Regions from separate parts of the Absicoccus intestinalis genome, predicted to be linked through region 1. Evidence: a T-box and tRNA genes for the amino acid it is inferred to sense, from the RefSeq annotation. Region 1 holds a T-box; the other regions hold tRNA genes.

Region 1 (6,585 bases):
TCATGCTCGTTTTGATTTAACCAATCCATGGATACCGCAAAGTGGACAATTTGTCTATCATGATATTTTTTGTCGATTCAGTGTCATCTACAATCACGATATCCAAACAGGTGTTTTGCGCTTGCTTCATACGCAAATGGATCTGAAAATTGAAGATTTAACGTTGGATGTATCACAAAGACAGTTCTTACATCAATTAACAACCATTCGTCAAGGTTTGGTTTTATGTGTAGGACCCACCAATTCAGGAAAGACCACTACCTTGCATGCCATTCTACATGAAATTGCTCTAAATAAACGTTATAAAGTGGTGAGCTTAGAAGATCCCATTGAAATTGACGATCCATCCTATCTACAATTGGAAATCAATCCATCTCAAGGATTTACGTATGAATGCGGAATCGAAGAATTATTACGACACGATCCCGATGTGATTTTGATTGGAGAAACGCGTAATAGTTATACAGCGAAGATGGTCATACGCGCGGCGTTGACGGGACATATGGTCTTTACAACGTTACATGCCAAAAATGGAAAAGAAAGTATTTCACGTATGATGGATTTTGGTATTGCCAAATACGAGTTAAAAACAACGCTAACAGCCATCTTAGCCCAACGATTATATATGTCTTCTGCTTCTTCCAAACAATGTATTTATGAATTACTGACAGGAAAGGAACTGCGCTATGTCTTGGAAAACGATGCCTATTCACCGACGCATATCACTTTGGATCAAGCCATTCGCAAAGCTCTTATCCAAGGAGATATCACTGACAAACAAGCCGAATTGGACATACAAGATCTCAAAGGATGAAATCAAACAATTTGCGTTATTGAATCAACATGGTTTGGATACGGTAACCATGATTGAATTAAGTTTTAAAGAACACAAAAAAATATTAGCTGGTTTGGCTCAAGGAAAATCATTGGTTGACATGTTGTGTGTCAATACCAAAGAACCATATTTTCAAACCTTACATATTTTATGCCAATCACTACCTTTTGATAAAGCCATCCGTTGTACGGATGCTTTAGATACAGTTCAATCTGAATTAAAGACAAAAGTTCTACGCGCACTGGCCTACCCAACCTTTCTCTTTCTTTTTTCCTATGGACTCATTCTCTTCTTTTCACAAACGATCATACCGTCTTTGTTGACTTATGATTCCTCCTCTACATCCATGGGATTGGTCCGTGCGCTTCAGATTGGCTATACCTTTTTATTTGTGCTGTTACTTTTATTGATTCTTGGTTTTATTTGTCGACATTGGATTCCATTCCTACAGAATAAAATCGAAACATTGCCCTTGTTTCGATCCATTGATTATTATTCGTTTTCTTTAATATGGTGTGCTCTATTAGAAAATGGTTGTTCGACTCAAGTATGCATTCAAACGATGACCAAAATGAAAGCAACCAAGACCAATGCGATACATATTCAATCGCAATTAGAAAAAGGGGTATCCTTGTTGGATGCACTTAATAGCGAATTTGGAAAGGATCCATTATTTATGCGTTGTATTCAATTGGGAATGAACAGTTCCAATTTGCTACATATTTTACCCATCTATCAATCGCGTACATTATATGACATACAAGCACACATCAAAAAATATATTTTATTTGTTCAATTGTTTTCTTATACCAGTGTGGCTATCTTGGTATTGGTTTTCTATCAAGTTTTATTATTACCGTTAAATTTATTACAGACGTTCTAGGAGGTTGCATGAAAAAGAAAAATGCGTTTACGGTATTAGAAATGATGATTGTCATGTTGATTGTTGCGGTTCTTTTATTGATTACTTTACCTAATATCCAGCAAAAAGAAAAAATTATTCGTGCCAAAGGATGTAATGCCTTATTGGATATTGTGAACTCGCAAATCCTATTGTATGAAATTGATCACGATAAAACACCGACTTCTGTATCGGATCTAATTTCGGGTGGCTATCTCAAAAAAGGACAAGATACATGTCCCAATGGCAAGCAGGTGGTGATCGTGAATGGAGATGCGAAAGCCCAATAATGGATTTACTATGCTCCAAACTCTATTTGTATTGATGATTTTTTGTATCCTGGCCATACAAGTAAGACCCTATCGTCCGAGTTTGCGTTTGTTTATGAAACAAATGTTGGATCAAAGCATCCTCATGCAAGAAAGAGCCATGCGTGAAAAACGGGAAGTATCCGTAATTTGGTCGGATCATTCGGTTTCTTTCGATGGACATTCGCTTCGTTATCCATCTAGTGTATCTTGTGAGTCGGCTACCTATCACTACAATGCGAAAGGAAATATCTCGAATGCGTTAACCATTACCTGTTATCAAGGAAAAACATCGAGTCGTTTGATTTTTCAATTGGGATCTGGACGTGGTCGCCTTGAATAAAAATGGTTTCACTTTGGCCGAAGCTCTCTTGGCTTTTTTGATTGTATCCATTTGTGTATTGTTGGTGGTAATGATGGCGGGTTTAGCCAAATCCAATGCAGAAAGCAGGATCGATGATGAAATCGAAACGAAATGGTTTTACGCTGATTGAAGCTTTATTGTCTTTGTATGTATCGCTATTAGTAAGTATGTTGGCGTTTGTTTTGATTCTGAGTGTGTATCATATGTATACATCTCGCCAAACCATTCAGATAGAAGTTGCTATCCTTCAGTTACGACAACGCTGTGCTTTAGCCACTTGCCATGTACAAGAAGGTATATTGATTATTGATATGAACCATGAAACCTATCAAATCGGTTATGATAAGCATCGTTTGGTCAAACAACCAGGCTATGAAATATGGATGGAGAATATTGATGGGGCAACATTTCAGAAACAAGAAAAGGGAATTTATCTTACGATTGATCAGCAAGGAAACAAACAAACCTATCAGATCTATGAATGGGTATAGCACCTGGATCGCATTGGTTTGTTTTGTGTTATTAATGCAAATAATGAGTGTTTTATCCTTAGAGACTTTACAGCAAGTCGCTTTGGTTCAATGTGGAAAACAAAATGTGATTGATTTATCGTGTATATCTTACGCTAAGGCCATGATACGTCAAAACCAAATGGCTCTGCGTTGTGGAACGTCGCGAATGGATGAAAAGAATGTGTCTATTGATGGCATATCGGTTTCCTTCCACGATCATAAAACCTATGTGGAATGTACCTATGCCAAAGCCAATCGTATCGTGACCATGAAGATTTATTATGATGATCAAGCAATCATTTCGATGGATATTGACTCTGTTTTAAAAAAAAGGTAAAATCGAAGCATAGGCGAAGAATTAGAGTAGTAAAGGTATCATTTGTTTGTAGAGACTTGATGGTTGGTGAAAATCAGGAAGAAATGACCTTGAACTTGCTAAGGAGCTGATAAGTAATGTTATCCGTTCTCTTGCGTTAAAAGAGTTGAGTGATCAAATGTTATATTTGATAACTAAGGTGGTACCGCGTTTCAAACGTCCTTAGATAAGGGCGTTTTTTTATTGTAGGAGGAGAAAATGTACGATCATCAGACAATTGAGAAAAAATGGCAAAAGAGATGGTTAGATGAGAAAACATTTAAATGTGATACATCTGATTTTTCTAAGCCAAAGTATTATGTATTGGATATGTTTCCGTATCCAAGTGGCCAAGGTTTACATGTAGGTCATCCAGAAGGATATACGGCAACTGATATTATTGCTCGTAAAAAAAGAATGGAAGGATATAATGTTCTGCATCCAATGGGATGGGATGCCTTTGGTTTGCCAGCTGAACAATATGCCATCCAGACAGGACATCATCCGGCTACCTTTACGAAACGAAATATCGATCATTTCCGTACCCAAATCCAATCCTTAGGATTTAGTTACGATTGGGATCGTGAAGTCAATACGTCCGATCCATCCTATTATAAATGGACACAATGGATCTTTTTGCAATTATATAAAAAAGGTTTAGCCTACGTGGATGAAATTCCAGTTAACTGGTGTCCAGAATTAAAAGCCGTCTTAGCGAACGAAGAAGTCATTGATGGTAAAAGTGAGCGTGGTGGATATCCAGTCATTCGTAAACCAATGCGTCAATGGGTATTGAGAATCACTGCCTATGCGGAACGTTTATTGGATGATTTGAAATTATTGGATTGGCCGCAATCAACTATTGAAATGCAGAAGAACTGGATTGGAAAATCACAAGGTGCTAATGTCGTTTTCAAAATTGATGGATACGACAAAGAATTTACGGTCTTCACCACTCGTTGTGATACATTGTTTGGAGCTACCTATTGTGTTATGTCTCCGGAACATCCATTTGTCGATGAAATCACGACACCAGAACAAAAAGAAGCCGTTGATGCCTATAAAAAGATTTGTGCAACGAAATCCGATTTGGAACGTACTGATTTAAATAAAGACAAAACGGGTGTATTTACAGGGGCTTATGCCATCAATCCTGTCAATGGTAAGAAAATTCCAATCTGGATTTCGGATTATGTATTGGCAAGCTATGGAACCGGAGCTATCATGGCTGTTCCTGCCCATGATACACGTGACTATGAATTTGCGAAAAAATTTGATTTACCAATCATTCAAGTATTGGCTGGTGGTGATATTTCTAAAGAAGCCTATACCGAAGATGGTGTACATATCAATTCCGAATGGTTGGATGGTTTGAACAAAGAAGATGCCATTAAGAAGATGTTGGCATGGTTGGAAGAACATCATTGTGGTGAAGCTAAAACAACCTATAAACTTCGTGATTGGTTATTCTCTAGACAAAGATATTGGGGAGAACCAATTCCTATCATCAATATGGAAGATGGTACGCAACGCGCTGTTGAATTGGATGAATTGCCATTGGAATTACCAGCTACAAATAATTATCAACCAAGCGATAATGGCGAAAGTCCATTGGCACATTTAACCGATTGGGTCAATGTCGAAATCGATGGGGTGAAAGGAAAACGTGAAACCAATACGATGCCACAATGGGCTGGTTCTTGCTGGTATTATTTACGTTATATCGATCCACATAATGATAAAGCTTTAGCAGATCCAAAACTATTAAAACACTGGTTACCAGTTGATTTATATGTCGGTGGTGCTGAACATGCTGTATTGCACTTATTGTATTCTCGTTTCTGGCACAAAGTTTTATACGATTGTGGTGTTGTTCCTACACCAGAACCTTTCCAAAAATTATTCCATCAAGGTATGATTTTAGGATCCAATGGTGAAAAGATGAGTAAATCTCGTGGCAATGTCGTTAATCCAGATGATATTGTCAAATCTCATGGTGCGGATGCCTTACGTGTATATGAAATGTTTATGGGACCTTTGGAATCTGCTTTACCTTGGTCAACAACAGGTCTAGATGGTACACGTAAATGGTTGGAACGTGTCAATCGTTTCTTTACGGAAGTTGCCAATATCACCGATACAAACGATGGTGCTCTAGATAAGAGCTACAACGCAACCGTTAAGAAAGTCAGTCATGATATCGATGCATTGCGTTTTAATACCGCTATCTCACAAATGATGGTTTTCATCAATGATGCCTATAAAGCCAAATCCATTCCTCGTGAATATGCCGAAGGTTTTGTGAAGATGTTCAGTTGTTTTGCACCACATCTAGGTGAAGAATTATGGGCAACCGTATTTGGTCATAAAGATACCATTGCGTATGAACCATGGCCAACCTATGATGAATCGAAGTTGGTTGAAAAATCCGTTACTGTTATTGCCCAAGTCAATGGTAAAGTACGTGGTAAATTTGAAATGCCAGTAGGCAGTGATGATCAATCGTTACAAGATGGAGCTTTGGCATTGCAGAATGTACAACGACAATTGGAAGGCAAAGAAATCAAGAAGATCATTGTTGTCAAAGGTAAAGTTGTCAACATTGTTGCTAAGTAGGCGATAGAATGAAACGTAAAAAAATAATTGGTCTTATTATTGCGTTAGTCGTTATCGCCGCTGTCTTCTTTGGTATCTACAAAGCCAATCAACCAACCACAATGGTGGGTTCCAAAGAATATACGGTAACGGTTGTGGATGATAAAGGAAACAAAAAGACATATGAAGCATCTACAGATAAGAAATATCTAGGAGCGGCCTTGAAGGAATTGGATAAAAATTCCGATGAATTCTCCATCAAAGGAACCAAGAGTGAATACGGAACGTATATCACCACGGTCAATGGCTTAAAAGCTGATTATAATAAAGATAAGGCTTATTGGTCTATTTATGTCAATGGTAAATATGGTCAAAATGGTGTGGATTCCCAAACCGTAAAGAAGAACGATAAATTCCGTCTTGTTTATGAAAAAGGCAACTAATTGGGATACACATACATTGGTTTTGATGGCATTGCTGACCGCTATCTTAGAAACTTCCAAGATGGCGATGGCAGCCATTCCGAATGTAGAGCCTGTAACCTTGTTGTTGATTGTTTACACGCTTTATTTTGGATGGAAGACATTATTGATCGTAGCGGTCTACATTCTTCTAGAAACAATGATTTGGGGCTTTAATGTATGGGTCTTTATGTACCTCTACATTTGGCCCTTTCTTGTTTTTTTGGTCATGAAACTCAAACGCTGGGATTCTA
Region 2 (6,585 bases), on a different contig from region 1:
AGTTGCCGTAAGGATCAAGGCTTTCTGATGTGCCGATCGTAAGGCGACCGACATCAATTGAGGAAGCAAAGTCAAGGCAACATCCTTAAAGGCAGATGTAGGTCCATGGAATAATTCCAATACATACACATCACCTACTTTACGTAGTGGGGTGATGTCTGGTGAAGAAAAGGTGTTCCCATAGGCATTGGCCACACATTGTTCCAATTCTTCTTTGGTGAAATCAGGTAATAAATGATGCAAAATATATACAGCATTTTCTTGATAACTTTGTTTACAAATCGTAGTCAAATCTAATTGTACTTGAGCTAGTTCTGGCCAAACATATAATCCTCCATCCGGAGAAATACCTTCAAAAATGGCTTGTTTACTAGTGATTTTTCGATCTCTATTTCGAGTAGATTCGTATACTTCGTGCATGTCAAATCCTCCTTGAAAATCTACATCTCCTATGATACAATGTCCACAATGCAAAAACAAGTGTTTTCAAACTGAAACTTTTTTCTTGCATCATGTACACCATTCGTACACAAAATCTTAATGATAGATATGGAGACTAGCATGTTAAAAATCACAAAATTTGGTGGTAGCAGTGTCGCAAACGCAACACAATTTAAAAAAGTAAAAAATATTGTAAAGTCAGATCCTGCTCGTCAATATGTTGTTGTCAGTGCCCCAGGACGGCGTACGGCAAGCGATAATAAAATTACCGATTTGCTCTATCTATTAGATGCACATCGTCATTATCATGTCGATGCTTCGAATGTCACCAAGATCATTCGCGAGCGTTTTTTATCGATCAAAGAAGAATTAGGCTTACAACTAAATATGGAAAAAGAACTCGATGAGTTCTTTGCGAATTTATCCAAAATGACCCAAGCCGAAATTGTCAGTCGTGGCGAATATTTCTGTGCCAAAATGATGGCTGAATATTTAGGCTATGCCTTTGTTGACGCTGCCGATGTCATTCGTTTTAAAATGGATAAAAGCATCGACTGGGAAGCAACGACCGCAAAAGTAAAAGCCAAATGTGCAAAATATGACCATTTTGTCTTTCCTGGCTTCTATGGAACCGATGCCAATGGTCATATCCAAACTTTCCCTCGTGGTGGTGGAGATATAACCGGTGCTGTCTTGGCACGTTGCATTGATGCTGATATTTATGAAAACTGGACCGATGTTTCTGGTTTCTTGATGGCAGATCCACGCATTGTCAAGAATCCTGAACCCATTACGCATATCACGTATTCGGAATTGCGTGAATTATCGTATATGGGAGCCAGCGTATTGCATGAAGATGCCATTTTCCCGGCCAAAGAGAAAAATATACCGATCCATATTTTAAATACCAACCGGCCACAAGACAAAGGAACGATCATTCAAGAAAATATCGATCAACCAAGTGAATATCCCATTACGGGCATTGCCGGTAAGACCGGTTTCACAAGCATTCTTGTCTATAAGAAACATATGTCCAATGAAGTGGGTTACATTCGTAAAGTCTTATCCATCTTAGAAGATTATCGCATTTCGATTGAACATATTCCAAGTTCCATTGATTCCTTCAGCATTGTAGTTGCAGATAAAGATGTAGAAGATATATTATATGAAATGGTCGCACGTATCAAAACAGAATTAAAACCTGATCGTGTACGTGCAAAATCCGGTCTTGCTTTGATTTCAACCGTTGGTCGTAACATGTCATCCAAACCAGGTACTTCTGGTCGTTTATTTGGCGCACTAGGTTCCAATCATATCAATATCAGCATGATTGCTCAAGGCAGTGATGAAATGAATATTACAGTGGGTGTCAAAGAAGAAGATTTCAAAAAGACCATTCAAGTCATTTATGACACGTTTGTTACAAAAGAAGGAGAATAGATCATGAAAATCGCAATTGTTGGTGCAACCGGTGCTGTAGGTCAGCAAATGTTGCAATGTTTAGAAGAAAGAAACGTTCCTGGTGAATTGAAATTATTAGCTTCCGCTCGTTCGGTTGGTAAAACATTTACATATAAAGGTCAAGAAATTGCTGTTGAAGAACTTTGTGAAGACTCTTTTCAAGATGTCGATTATGCTTTGGGGGCAACTGGCAATGATATCACAAAAAAATGGATGCCCTGGGCACAAAAAAATCATGTGATCGTAGTGGATAATTCCAGTGCTTATCGTTTAGATAAAGATGTCCCTTTGGTCATCCCGGAAATCAATCCAGAAGATATTCAAAATCATCATGGTTTGATTGCCAATCCCAATTGTGCAACCATCATTGCGTTGGTTGCTTTAAATGCCCTTCGTAAAGAATTTGGCATCAAACGCATGATCGTTTCTACGTATCAAGCCGTTTCGGGGGCAGGTGTGAAAGGTATCCACGATCTAGAAGTACAGTCCAAAGATCCAAGCGTACCTAGTACGGCTTTCCCTTATCAAATTGCTTATAACTTAATTCCTCAAATTGGTGATTTTGATGATCAAGGCATCTCTAAAGAAGAATGGAAAATGCAAAATGAAGGTCGTAAGATCTGGCATGATGAAAACTTGCTCGTTAGTTGTACTTGTGTTCGTGTGCCTATCTTCCGTAGTCATAGCGAAAGCATTTTCATCGAATGTGAAAAAGAAGTGGATGTTGAAAAAGCTCGCGCATTGATCAATCAAGCGGCCGGATGTGTCTTAAAAGATGATCCTAAAAAGGGTATCTATCCAATGCCATTGGATACAACCAATCAAGATCTTGTCTATGTTGGTCGTTTCCGTAAGGATATCTCCGATCCAACTGGCCATAGCTTATCGCTATTCTGCTGTGGCGATCAGATTCGCAAAGGTGCTGCCACCAACGCTGTACAAATCTTACAAGAATTGATCAAGTAACAAAACCCAGACCATTCTGGGTTTTTTCTTATGCAGAAAAAAAGTCGTGTATTTCACACGACTAATGACGAACATGGACATAAGCAATCAATGGTGATGAACACTGTACACTGGTAATAACGGTTTGGTTCCCATTCCATCCTCCATGGACAGCCTGGCCATTACCAATATAGACGGAAACATGTCCTTGATACACACAGATATCACCCGGAACTGGATTGTCCGTTCGGTCCCCTAAGGACAAGTATTCTTCTGGCCATCCATGAAAATCAATGCCTACCGCTTTTAATGAATTCGTGACAAGCATCGTACAATCTTGGCTCACTCCCACTTGTGCTTTAGCCGCTTGGGCAATTTTGTCATAAAAATCATCTTTATTGACATGAACAGTCAATGTGGTTTCTGCCTGGCCACCTGATTTATTGGTTGCGGTAGCCGTTACTGTATATGTACCAATTTTAGAATAATCGACACTGCCTGAAAAAGAAAGGGTCGCATCTTCATCTGTGGATACATAAGAAGATAGATCCACTGTTTTATTTTCAACAGTATCGATCGTAGTTTGGCTAACTTCTAAATTTGGTTTTGGTGCCACTACAGATACTGTCGTTTTCTTCTGTTCTGTTGATGGCAATATTGTATTCTTTTTCGAAAGTTTAAAAACGACGTTTTGGTCCCCTTTTTCATCGAGCTCCAATCCCGAAACTTCCATTCGGTATGTTTTCGATTCATAAGTCATGACCTCTTGGTCTTGAATCAAACTTGTATTTTTGTACTTCATAGTTCCCATGTTTTCGGTATACATTTTTTCGAAAACCGGAATGACTGAACTCTTATCTTTATAATCAACTTTGTATGTGCTCCCCTCGTTGGCAAATACAGGTGTGGCCAATGAACCTAGGCATGAAATAGATGCGAAAATCATGGCCCATCTTTTTGCGTAACGCATTAAATCCCTCCATTCTTTCATAAAGCCTTTTTTATGTAATCATGAATTTCCATCAAATTCCACTTTTTAGCCTAAAAACACACAATTTCACACAGGATTTCCCACTTTTTGAGACAAAATAAAGAAAAAGCGCTTCCATTTTACCACTTCTGGAAGCACTTGATTTTCTTATGGTGCGGCCGATGCGATTTGAACGCACACAGAAATAATTTCCACAGCCCCCTCAAAGCTGCGTGTCTACCGATTCCACCACGACCGCGTGTAGTCTTATTTTAATCTATTTTTTCCAATTTGGCTACACATTCTATACCATTTGTTTGACAAAATAAATCGACGGGTTGCACATATTGGCAATCATAGCCCACCTGTGCAAAACTTTGGATATCTCGTGCTAATGTCTTTGGGTTACAAGACACATAGATCACACGTTGTGGATCTAATTTCGCAATATCTTCAATGCCTTGTTTATTCATCCCTTTTCGTGGTGGATCCACAAAAACAACATCAACATTTTGTTTTTGTTCTTTCATGGCATGTGCAAACTGACTGGCATCCATACAATAATAAGACCCATTATGGAGATCGTTTAACGCATAATTTTCTTTCGCATTTTCCACCGCTTCGGGCACAATTTCTACCCCAATCACTTGTTTCACATAAGAGGCCGCCATCATTCCAATGGTTCCGGTTCCAGCATAGAGATCGATGACCGTCATGGATGGATCCAAGCAAGCTGCCTGCAACGCTTGTTGGTATAAGACTTCCATTTGCATCGAATTGACTTGAAAAAACGCTTTGAAATGCAAACGTACTTGGTTTTCGAAACAGGTAGCCAAGATATATGGCTTTCCATATAATACCTCGTACTCTTCGCCTAAGATCACATTGTCTTTTCGCGTATTTCGATTATAAACAATGCTTGCCACATGATCAAATGTAGCCACACAATCTTTCACCAATGGCTCCCAATCGTTTTTTTGTTGACCAATCAAAACAATTTGTGATTGGTGCGTGGACGAACAATATCGTATATATATATGTCGTAAACCTTGTGCGAGTCGAGGTGTTAAATGTTGTTGAAACCATTCATACAAGTCATTGATCACAGGATCTTGAATGGCACAGCGTTGAATAGGAACAATGTCATTGGAATGTAGACGATAAAAACCCATGACCACCTTATCCGAATGAATCTGAATCGGAAATTGGGCCTTATTCCGATAGGCATAGGGTGTATTCATGCCCAATGGATATCGAACTTCTTGTTCCGGCATCCAATCCTGTACCATTTTTTGTTTATAAGCCAATTGAGCTGGATAGCGCATATGTTGCAACTGACATCCACCACACGTCTTAGCAACCGGACAAACCGGTTCGATCCGATCCGGACTGGGCTTGATGACTTCTATCAATCGTGCATAGGCATATTTTTTACAAACCTTCGTGATTCCTACTTTTACTTCTTCTTGAGCTAATACATTGGGAACAAAAACAACCCATCCATCAATACGAGCCACGCCATAAGCCATATTCGTTAGATCAAGGATCTGGGTCGTATATACTTCATTTTTCTTCATGTTCACATTCTAAACAATTTATTTGTAGATATCAATTGACGAATGCGTATATTCGTTGTATATATATTTAGCATGCTAAATAATAGGAGGAGTTATGTTTCATTATGGATATTATTTTAAGCATATTAACATAGAAATTAATAAATATATTCAGCAACGTTTGCAATCGTTTGATTTGACCAAACCACAATTGGATATTTTATTTATTCTACATCAACAAGAGGATCATCGCATCACCTTAAAAGAACTACAAGATCAGTTGCAACTTTCGTATCCGACCCTAACGGGGCTTGTCCATCGGTTGGAATACAAAGGCTATGTCTATCGCAGTCTCAGTAAGAAAGATAAACGAATTCGGTATATCAATGAAACGGAAGAGGCACAAAAGATCCATCATCAAATTTGTCTTGTATTTGAAGATATGGAATCGCAATTGATGAAAAATATCGATGTAGATTCCCAAGCGTCATTACGATCGATGCTGATACAAATTTTACAAAATATAGAAATGGAGGAAAAACCATGTTAAAAACGATTCTTTCTGAACTAAAAGAATACAAACGTGCTACCATTGTTACCCCGTTGTGGGTCATTGTCGAAGCCTTGATGGAAGTTTTTATTCCCTATCAATTAGCCATCATGGTCGATGAAGGCATTCAAAAAGGCAATCTACACGTTGTTGGTATAAGTGCTGCATTGATGTTGGCCGCTGCTATCCTTTCTTTATATTGTGGGTTCCAAAGTGGTAAATATGCAGCCTATGCATCCACTGGATTTGCGAAAAATCTTAGAAAAGCGGAATATAAAAATATTTCCAATTTTTCTTTTAAAGAAATTGATCACTATTCCACGGGTTCATTGATCACGCGTATGACAACCGATGTTACCAATGTGCAAATGGCATTCATGATGGTCATTCGTACATGTGCTCGTGCACCCATGATGCTCATTGCTTCTTTGGTGATGACCTTTTTGATCAATCGCAAGATCGCCCTGATTTTTTTAGGCGTCAGTCTTTTTCTCGCCCTTGTCTTATTTGGCGTCATCTTTATTGTCCGTCCCATCTTCAATCGTTTATTCAAAAAATACGATGCCTTAAATGCACGTATCCAAGAAAATATAACCGGTATTCGAGTCGTCAAATCCTTTGTGCGGGAACCTTATGAAATTCATAAATTTGAAGATACCAGC
Region 3 (6,585 bases), on a different contig from region 1:
CGTTCTAAATCAGCTTCTTTCGCTAGTGTTTGTGGACTCAATCGCATATTTAACAATTGTCCAGCTGCTACACGTACATTCGGTAATTTGGATACCGAATTGATTAATGCGGTAGGTCCGGTTTGATCCGTTCCTTGCGTTGGTGAACAGCCTTCATTTAATGGGCTACCAGCCATGCGCCCATCGGGTGTAGCTCCAACCACAAAGCCATTTGGCACATACGATGTGATGTTTGAAGTTGACATCGTATAACAACTGACTTCTGGTCCTCTACCTTGACGAATGGTATGGTAAGAAGGCAATAATTCCAAATAAGAATCAAATACATCCGCAACGATTTGGTCGACATCATCGATGTCATTTCCAAATTTAGGCAAACGTAATATTTTGTTGCGTATGCGCATGGATTCTTCGGATTGCCAATTCTCATCCATAGCGTTCAGCAATTGTTCCCATGTCAATGTGTGATCTTCATACACCAGTTTCTTTATTGTATATAAAGAATTGCCTACGACCGATGGTCCAATATTCGATTGGGATATCACATCATATTTACACCCGCCTTGTTTTAGGGTCTTACCTAATTTCATCGCGTTTTGGATCAAACACGAAGCGAGTGGGTCTGCATCATAGATTTCTAAGCTTTCATCACATATCGCATCACAAGCTACACTAATATCCGAATAGAATTTTAAATAACGTTTCCATTCTGCCCATAATTGATCGTATGTTTCTTTGGGTTTTCCTTTCAACATACAAATGCCCGTATTGGGATCGACTCCATCATGGAGCATGATTTCTAATACTTTTCCCCAGTTTACATAGGTCATTCCGGTAGCTCGGTGTCCATATTTACCAGGAACACCAGTTTCTACACAACCAATTGGACAGTAATCCAGGGCATCTTCTTTACAGATACCTAGATCCATGATACCTTTGGCTACGATCGCATCATTGAACATGCTTGGCATCCCACATCCAGTTCGGATGAGTTTGGCACAAGCACGTAAATAAGATCGTGGTGAGTTTGCGTGATAGCGTGCGGAGAAGTTTGGTTCGGACAATCGACATTGATGCATGGCTTCGATACACATATATGTCAAATCATTGGTTCCATCGCTACCATCTGGTTTTAAGCCACCAACCACTAGATTCGAATAGAGCGGATAGCCTTGGGAAAACTTTGTATGACCATACGGACGTACTTTATTGAGGGAAGAATTCATAATGAACATGTGCGTGATAATCTCTAAGGCTTTTTCTGGTGTTAGGAGGCCCGATTTACGATCTTGTTGATAATAAGGATAGAGATATTGATCAAATCGTCCATAACAGAAGGAATGTCCATTACTTTCGATCATTTGTAGCACATGGATCATATAGGTGACTTCCACAGCTTCATAGAAACTGCGAGCCCCTTGTTCCATCATGGTCATAGCCATGGTCGACATGACTTCATACTCTTGTTTACGATTCGGATTGGTTTCTTTTATAGACAGTTCTTTGGCGAGTTTTCCATAGCGTTTAAAGTAAGTCAATGCGCCTTCTAAAGAAATGATGACACTTTGATAAAAAGCTTTTTGTTCATCGGAAAGTTCTGTATTTAATTTGGTTTTCGCTTCATCAATAATGGCGCGAAAGCCTTGTTTTAACGCCATTTCATGATCCGGTACAATATGGCCATCACCACTCATCGAAATGCCCCCTCGATGGAGTACGCCCTGTTTTTCAGCAATTCGTATGGAATCGGTCAAGTGGGCATTTACACGGTCTTCATGCGTATGTCCTTGCCAATAAGGGGCAATCGAACGAAGATCTGATTTAGTTTGTTGGTCAATATAAAAGATATCTCCCGATCGTTTTTCAAAAGTATCCAATTCATCAATGAGCCATTGGATGGAATATTCTGGAAAGATCGGTGCGGCAAAATTATGAGATGCCTGATTGCCAAAGATTAAAGAGTCTGGCTCCATATAGATGGTCATATGTTCTAGGGTATAAGCAAATGCTTTGGCTTTACGCAAAATATATGGTTCGCCCTCGGTTTGTTGGAAAGATCGCGTATACAATACGGCTCTTTGGGAACAAATTGTGGCTTTGCGTTTTTCCATCTTTTCTCGAAGGCGTTTCGTACGCTCATTGATCATAGGCCAAACCTCCTTATTTTTTTACTTTTTCAAATCAAGTACAACAGGCACAGAACGATAACCAACACCCATACGATCGATACCCATATCAATTAATTTCAAGAAATGTTCACGTGTACGGATGCATCCAGAACCTTTGATTTTACATTTTCCTTGGTTTTCGTCCATGATCAATTGGATAACTTCTGGGGTAGCACCGACATTTTCATGTCCGGTTAAGAATCCAGTACTTGTCTTGATGAAATCGGCACCTGAATCCATGACACAATGGCATCCAGCCTTGATTTCTTCTTCTGTCAATGCATCGGTTTCCAAAATAACTTTCAGTTCACGTCCATATTTATGAGCGGCTTCGGCACATGCTTTTAAATCTTCTGTTACTTCATCTAATTTTCCAGAACGAATCTTACCAAAATTGGCAACGATATCTACTTCTTTTACTGTATCATATTTTGCGACGGCTTCAATCTGTTGTACTCGACTTTCTGTTGAGCTATCACCAAATGGGAAATCCGTCACTGGGCAAAGCATGGTATCGGATCCTTTCACATACGGTTCGCAAAGATCCATGTATCCTGGATTGATACAAATTGTGGCACATCCCAATTGCACACCGTCTTTGGTCAAATCAATAATTTCTTGTTCAGTAAATTCTGGTTTCAATACACTGTAATCAATGTATTGTGCTAATTCTCTCGTCGTCATTTCTTTTGCTGGTTTATTTGGTTTCATAGTATGTATTTTTGATAACTTTTGTTATCTTTCCTCCTTGCGACTATATAATAGCACATTATGTTCGTTATGAAACTATATTTTTTCGTTTATTTTCTTTTATGTTCGTTGTTAAGAAACTCTAAATAGCAAATCTGTGAAATACATATTATATACACCTATCTATCTTTCGCTATATCTGTCATAGCAGTAAAATATTAATAAAGAACATATAAATTATCCTGTAGAAGAAAGGATTCGAATCATGAAAAACGATATTACAACTATTCATTCTTCAAACAAACAAAAAGAAATAGCAAAAAAATGTCTTCTATTTCTATTCTCCCGATAAAAGATGAAGTAAAAATAGAAAAGGATGATAATTTTACAAAAATTCCTTATACTACTTTTTTAACATTGGGAGCAGGATTGGAACCTGTTGCCAATTTGTTACAAAAATTTGTTTTAGGAAATAATCAAAGTGGGTTATATTGGGTCAATGTTCCTAAAGGAACTCATTTAGCAAAACGAAGGAATGGCATTGGGTTGCTAGGAGCTGTTCTTAACAATGAAACAAACCAAGTGGTTGGGCAAGCCATACTACAAACAGCTCCTGTAGATCCTACCACACTTTTTATGATGGTAACTCTCTACGCTATTGAGTATAAATTAAGCGAAATCAACGAAGCGCAAAAAGATATCCAATCATTCTTAGAACAAAAGGAACACTCCGAGTTACAAGGAAGTTTAGTTTATTTAACAGATGTGATCAATACCTACAAATATAATTGGAACAATGAATTGTATCTCAAGAATAATCATTTAAAAACATTAGATATCAAAGAAAGAGCAGAACAGAAAATTGATTTTTTTCAAAGTCAAATTCGTAAAGAAATCACTGAAAAGGAATTCTTATTCCTGGATAAGGACGTAAAAAAGAAACTATATACTGTAAAAAATGACTTGGTCAATGATCAACTGAGTCTTTATCTTTTGTCTTTTGCTTCTTTGTTAGAAATTGTTTTAAGTGAATCATTTGATCCTGGTTATATTCAATCTGTTATTAACAAACTGTATCATTACTCATTGGAGTATCGAAAATTATACACAGAATGCTATGATATCATAGAAAAAGACGCAAAAAATTCTGTCGAATATGAAACTAGAAAAAGAATTTCTACTCTAAGCAAAGCCATGGGAAAAACAATTGAAAAAGCTCCATTATTAAGTAAGTCTCCCATCGATGAAGCTTTGATTTCTGCTTCTGATAAACTGATTTCTTTCAATAATGCTCATACAGAAATGATGATGAAAAAACTCCTTCAAAACCAGGGGGGATTTGTCAAACCATTCATCGATACTTTAACATCATTCCATAGTATCTATAGTCAGGATTTACAGTTTGCAATCGACGATGAACACATTTATATCCATCATGATTTAATCCATTGATATCTCACATACACATCAACAGAACATGGAATGAACAATACAATATGTAGTAGAAAAATATTCGAAAGACAAGATATAAGACATTATCAACCAATAAATACTAAAACACATAAAAAAAGCCCTTTTGATAAGGACTTCTTAGACATATGGTGCAGAAGAAGGGATTTGAACCCTCACAAGATTGCTCTTACTGCCGCCTGAAGACAGCGCGTCTGCCGTTCCGCCACTTCTGCAAGTGGCTTTATTATATCATGAACTTCAAAAAAAAGGACATATGTTTTTTCATATGTCCTCTTTCCTTAGAATAAACCAACGATTTTGCCGTTTTCGTCAATATCCATATCCAATGCACTCGGATGTTTTGGTAAACCTGGCATCGTCAATACTTTACCCGTCAATGCTACGATGAAACCAGCTCCTAAACTAGGACGTAATTCACGAACCGTGATTCTAAATCCAGTCGGACGACCCATGATCTTGCCATCATCGGTCAATGACATTTGGGTTTTGGCCATACAAATCGGTAATTCATTCCAACCCAATCGATTGAATGTTTCGATTTGTGCTTTGGCTTCATCCGTAAAATCGACTCCATCTGCCCCATATACTTTTTGGGCAATGGTATTGATCTTATCTTCGATCGAAGCATGGACATCATACAATGGCGCGTAAGTATTTGGTTGATCACAAAGATCGATCACTTGTTGTGCAAGATCCAATGCTCCTTCACCACCTTTTGCCCATACTTGGGACAAAGACATTGGATGACCATTTTCTTTACACCAATTTTCCAATGCTTCAATTTCTTTTTGTGAATCGGATTCAAATTGATTGATTGCAACAATATAAGGTAAACCAAATTTTTGGATCGTATCGATATGTTTTGCTAAGTTGCCACAACCCGCTAACATCGCATCCACATTTTCTTCTTTCAAATCTTCAAAGGCAACGCCACCATGTTGCTTCAATGCACGAATCGTTGCCACGATGACTACCGCATTTGGTTGTAAGTTGGCTAATCGACACTTGATATCCAAGAATTTTTCCGCACCTAGATCGGCACCAAAACCAGCTTCCGTTACGGTATAATCGGCCAATTCCAAACAAGCTTTTGTCGCAATGACCGAATTGCATCCATGGGCAATATTCGCAAATGGACCACCATGGATCAATACTGGATTATGTTCCAATGTTTGTACAACATTTGGCAATACGGCATCTTTCATGACCATCGCCATGGCACCTTGAATTCCTAGATCACGAACATAAACAGGATCGCCATCATATGTATAGGCTACTTGCATACGGGCAAAACGCTCTTTTAGATCCATCAAGTCATCAGCCAAACAAAGAGCAGCCATGACTTCCGATGCCACCGTGATGTTAAATCCATCTTTCCGCTCCACTCCATTGGCTTTTGAACCTTGCCCAATGGTAATATCACGAAGGGTACGATCATTCATATCTAAACACCGTTTAAATGTGACTTTCGTTGGATCTATATGTAATGGATTGCCTTGATGGATCGAATTATCTAAACAAGCACAAACTAAGTTATTCGTCGTTGTGATCGCATGCATATCCCCGGTAAAGTGTAAGTTGATATCTTCCATCGGTACGACTTGGGCATAGCCACCACCCGTTGCTCCTCCTTTTAAGCCAAAAACAGGCCCTAAACTTGGTTCACGCAAAGCCATCATCGTTTTCTTGCCTAAGCGATTCAAAGCATCACCTAAACCCACCGTTGTGGTACTCTTTCCTTCACCTGCTTTGGTTGGATTGATAGCTGTCACTAAGATCAACTTTCCATGTGGTCGATCTTGTATCGATTTCAAATAATCAAACGATAATTTTGCTTTATATTTCCCATAATACTCCAAAGCATCTTCGGGAATGCCAATTTTTGCAGCTACTTTTTGAATCGGTTCCATTGGTGTTGCTTGAGCAATCTCTAAATCTGTCATTAGTCCATATCCTTCTTTCCAATATCATGACGATAAAATAAATCAGTACATTGAATACGTTCTACATCTTGGTATGTTTTTTCAAATGCTTCTTCTAGTGTATCAGCCATGTTCGTAACCATCAAAACTCGACCACCATCGGTCACCAAATTTCCATCTTGCATCTTGGTTCCCATATGATAAACATAACCATTTAGATCATCCGGAATTTCAATCACAGCTCCCTTGGTAGAACTTTGTGGATAATTGGTACTTGCCATGACCACACCATGACTCACTTGTTTTGTCCATTTTAGATCCACAGGTTTATC

Evidence for each region. The T-box of region 1 lies ahead of leuS (leucine--tRNA ligase). A T-box ahead of a tRNA ligase gene usually reads a tRNA of that ligase, here a tRNA-Leu.
Region 2: it has a tRNA-Leu gene. The T-box ahead of leuS (leucine--tRNA ligase) is inferred to sense a tRNA for this amino acid. The anticodon was not compared.
Region 3: it has a tRNA-Leu gene. The T-box ahead of leuS (leucine--tRNA ligase) is inferred to sense a tRNA for this amino acid. The anticodon was not compared.

Annotation. Positions count from the first base shown of each region.
Region 1 covers NZ_JALBUS010000003.1:107,309-113,893, reverse strand. Annotated here, with positions in the region: gene MOZ64_RS02810 (ATPase, T2SS/T4P/T4SS family) at 1-814, shown strand, start outside; gene comGC (competence type IV pilus major pilin ComGC) at 1,727-2,026, shown strand; gene MOZ64_RS02800 (type II secretion system protein) at 2,004-2,387, shown strand; gene MOZ64_RS02795 (prepilin-type N-terminal cleavage/methylation domain-containing protein) at 2,380-2,538, shown strand; gene MOZ64_RS02790 (competence type IV pilus minor pilin ComGF) at 2,501-2,899, shown strand; gene MOZ64_RS02785 (hypothetical protein) at 2,943-3,257, shown strand; T-box leader at 3,265-3,463, shown strand; gene leuS (leucine--tRNA ligase) at 3,495-5,891, shown strand; gene MOZ64_RS02775 (DUF4430 domain-containing protein) at 5,900-6,313, shown strand; gene MOZ64_RS02770 (hypothetical protein) at 6,297-6,585, shown strand, end outside.
Region 2 covers NZ_JALBUS010000004.1:65,107-71,691, forward strand. Annotated here, with positions in the region: gene thrC (threonine synthase) at 1-420, opposite strand, end outside; gene MOZ64_RS03495 (aspartate kinase) at 562-1,881, shown strand; gene MOZ64_RS03500 (aspartate-semialdehyde dehydrogenase) at 1,885-2,868, shown strand; gene MOZ64_RS03505 (NlpC/P60 family protein) at 2,930-3,817, opposite strand; tRNA gene MOZ64_RS03510 (tRNA-Leu) at 3,989-4,076, opposite strand; gene rlmD (23S rRNA (uracil(1939)-C(5))-methyltransferase RlmD) at 4,090-5,394, opposite strand; gene MOZ64_RS03520 (MarR family winged helix-turn-helix transcriptional regulator) at 5,489-5,923, shown strand; gene MOZ64_RS03525 (ABC transporter ATP-binding protein) at 5,917-6,585, shown strand, end outside.
Region 3 covers NZ_JALBUS010000002.1:180,359-186,943, forward strand. Annotated here, with positions in the region: gene MOZ64_RS02095 (glycyl radical protein) at 1-2,147, opposite strand, end outside; gene deoC (deoxyribose-phosphate aldolase) at 2,169-2,879, opposite strand; gene MOZ64_RS02105 (hypothetical protein) at 3,183-4,310, shown strand; tRNA gene MOZ64_RS02110 (tRNA-Leu) at 4,458-4,543, opposite strand; gene MOZ64_RS02115 (formate--tetrahydrofolate ligase) at 4,610-6,274, opposite strand; gene purD (phosphoribosylamine--glycine ligase) at 6,274-6,585, opposite strand, start outside.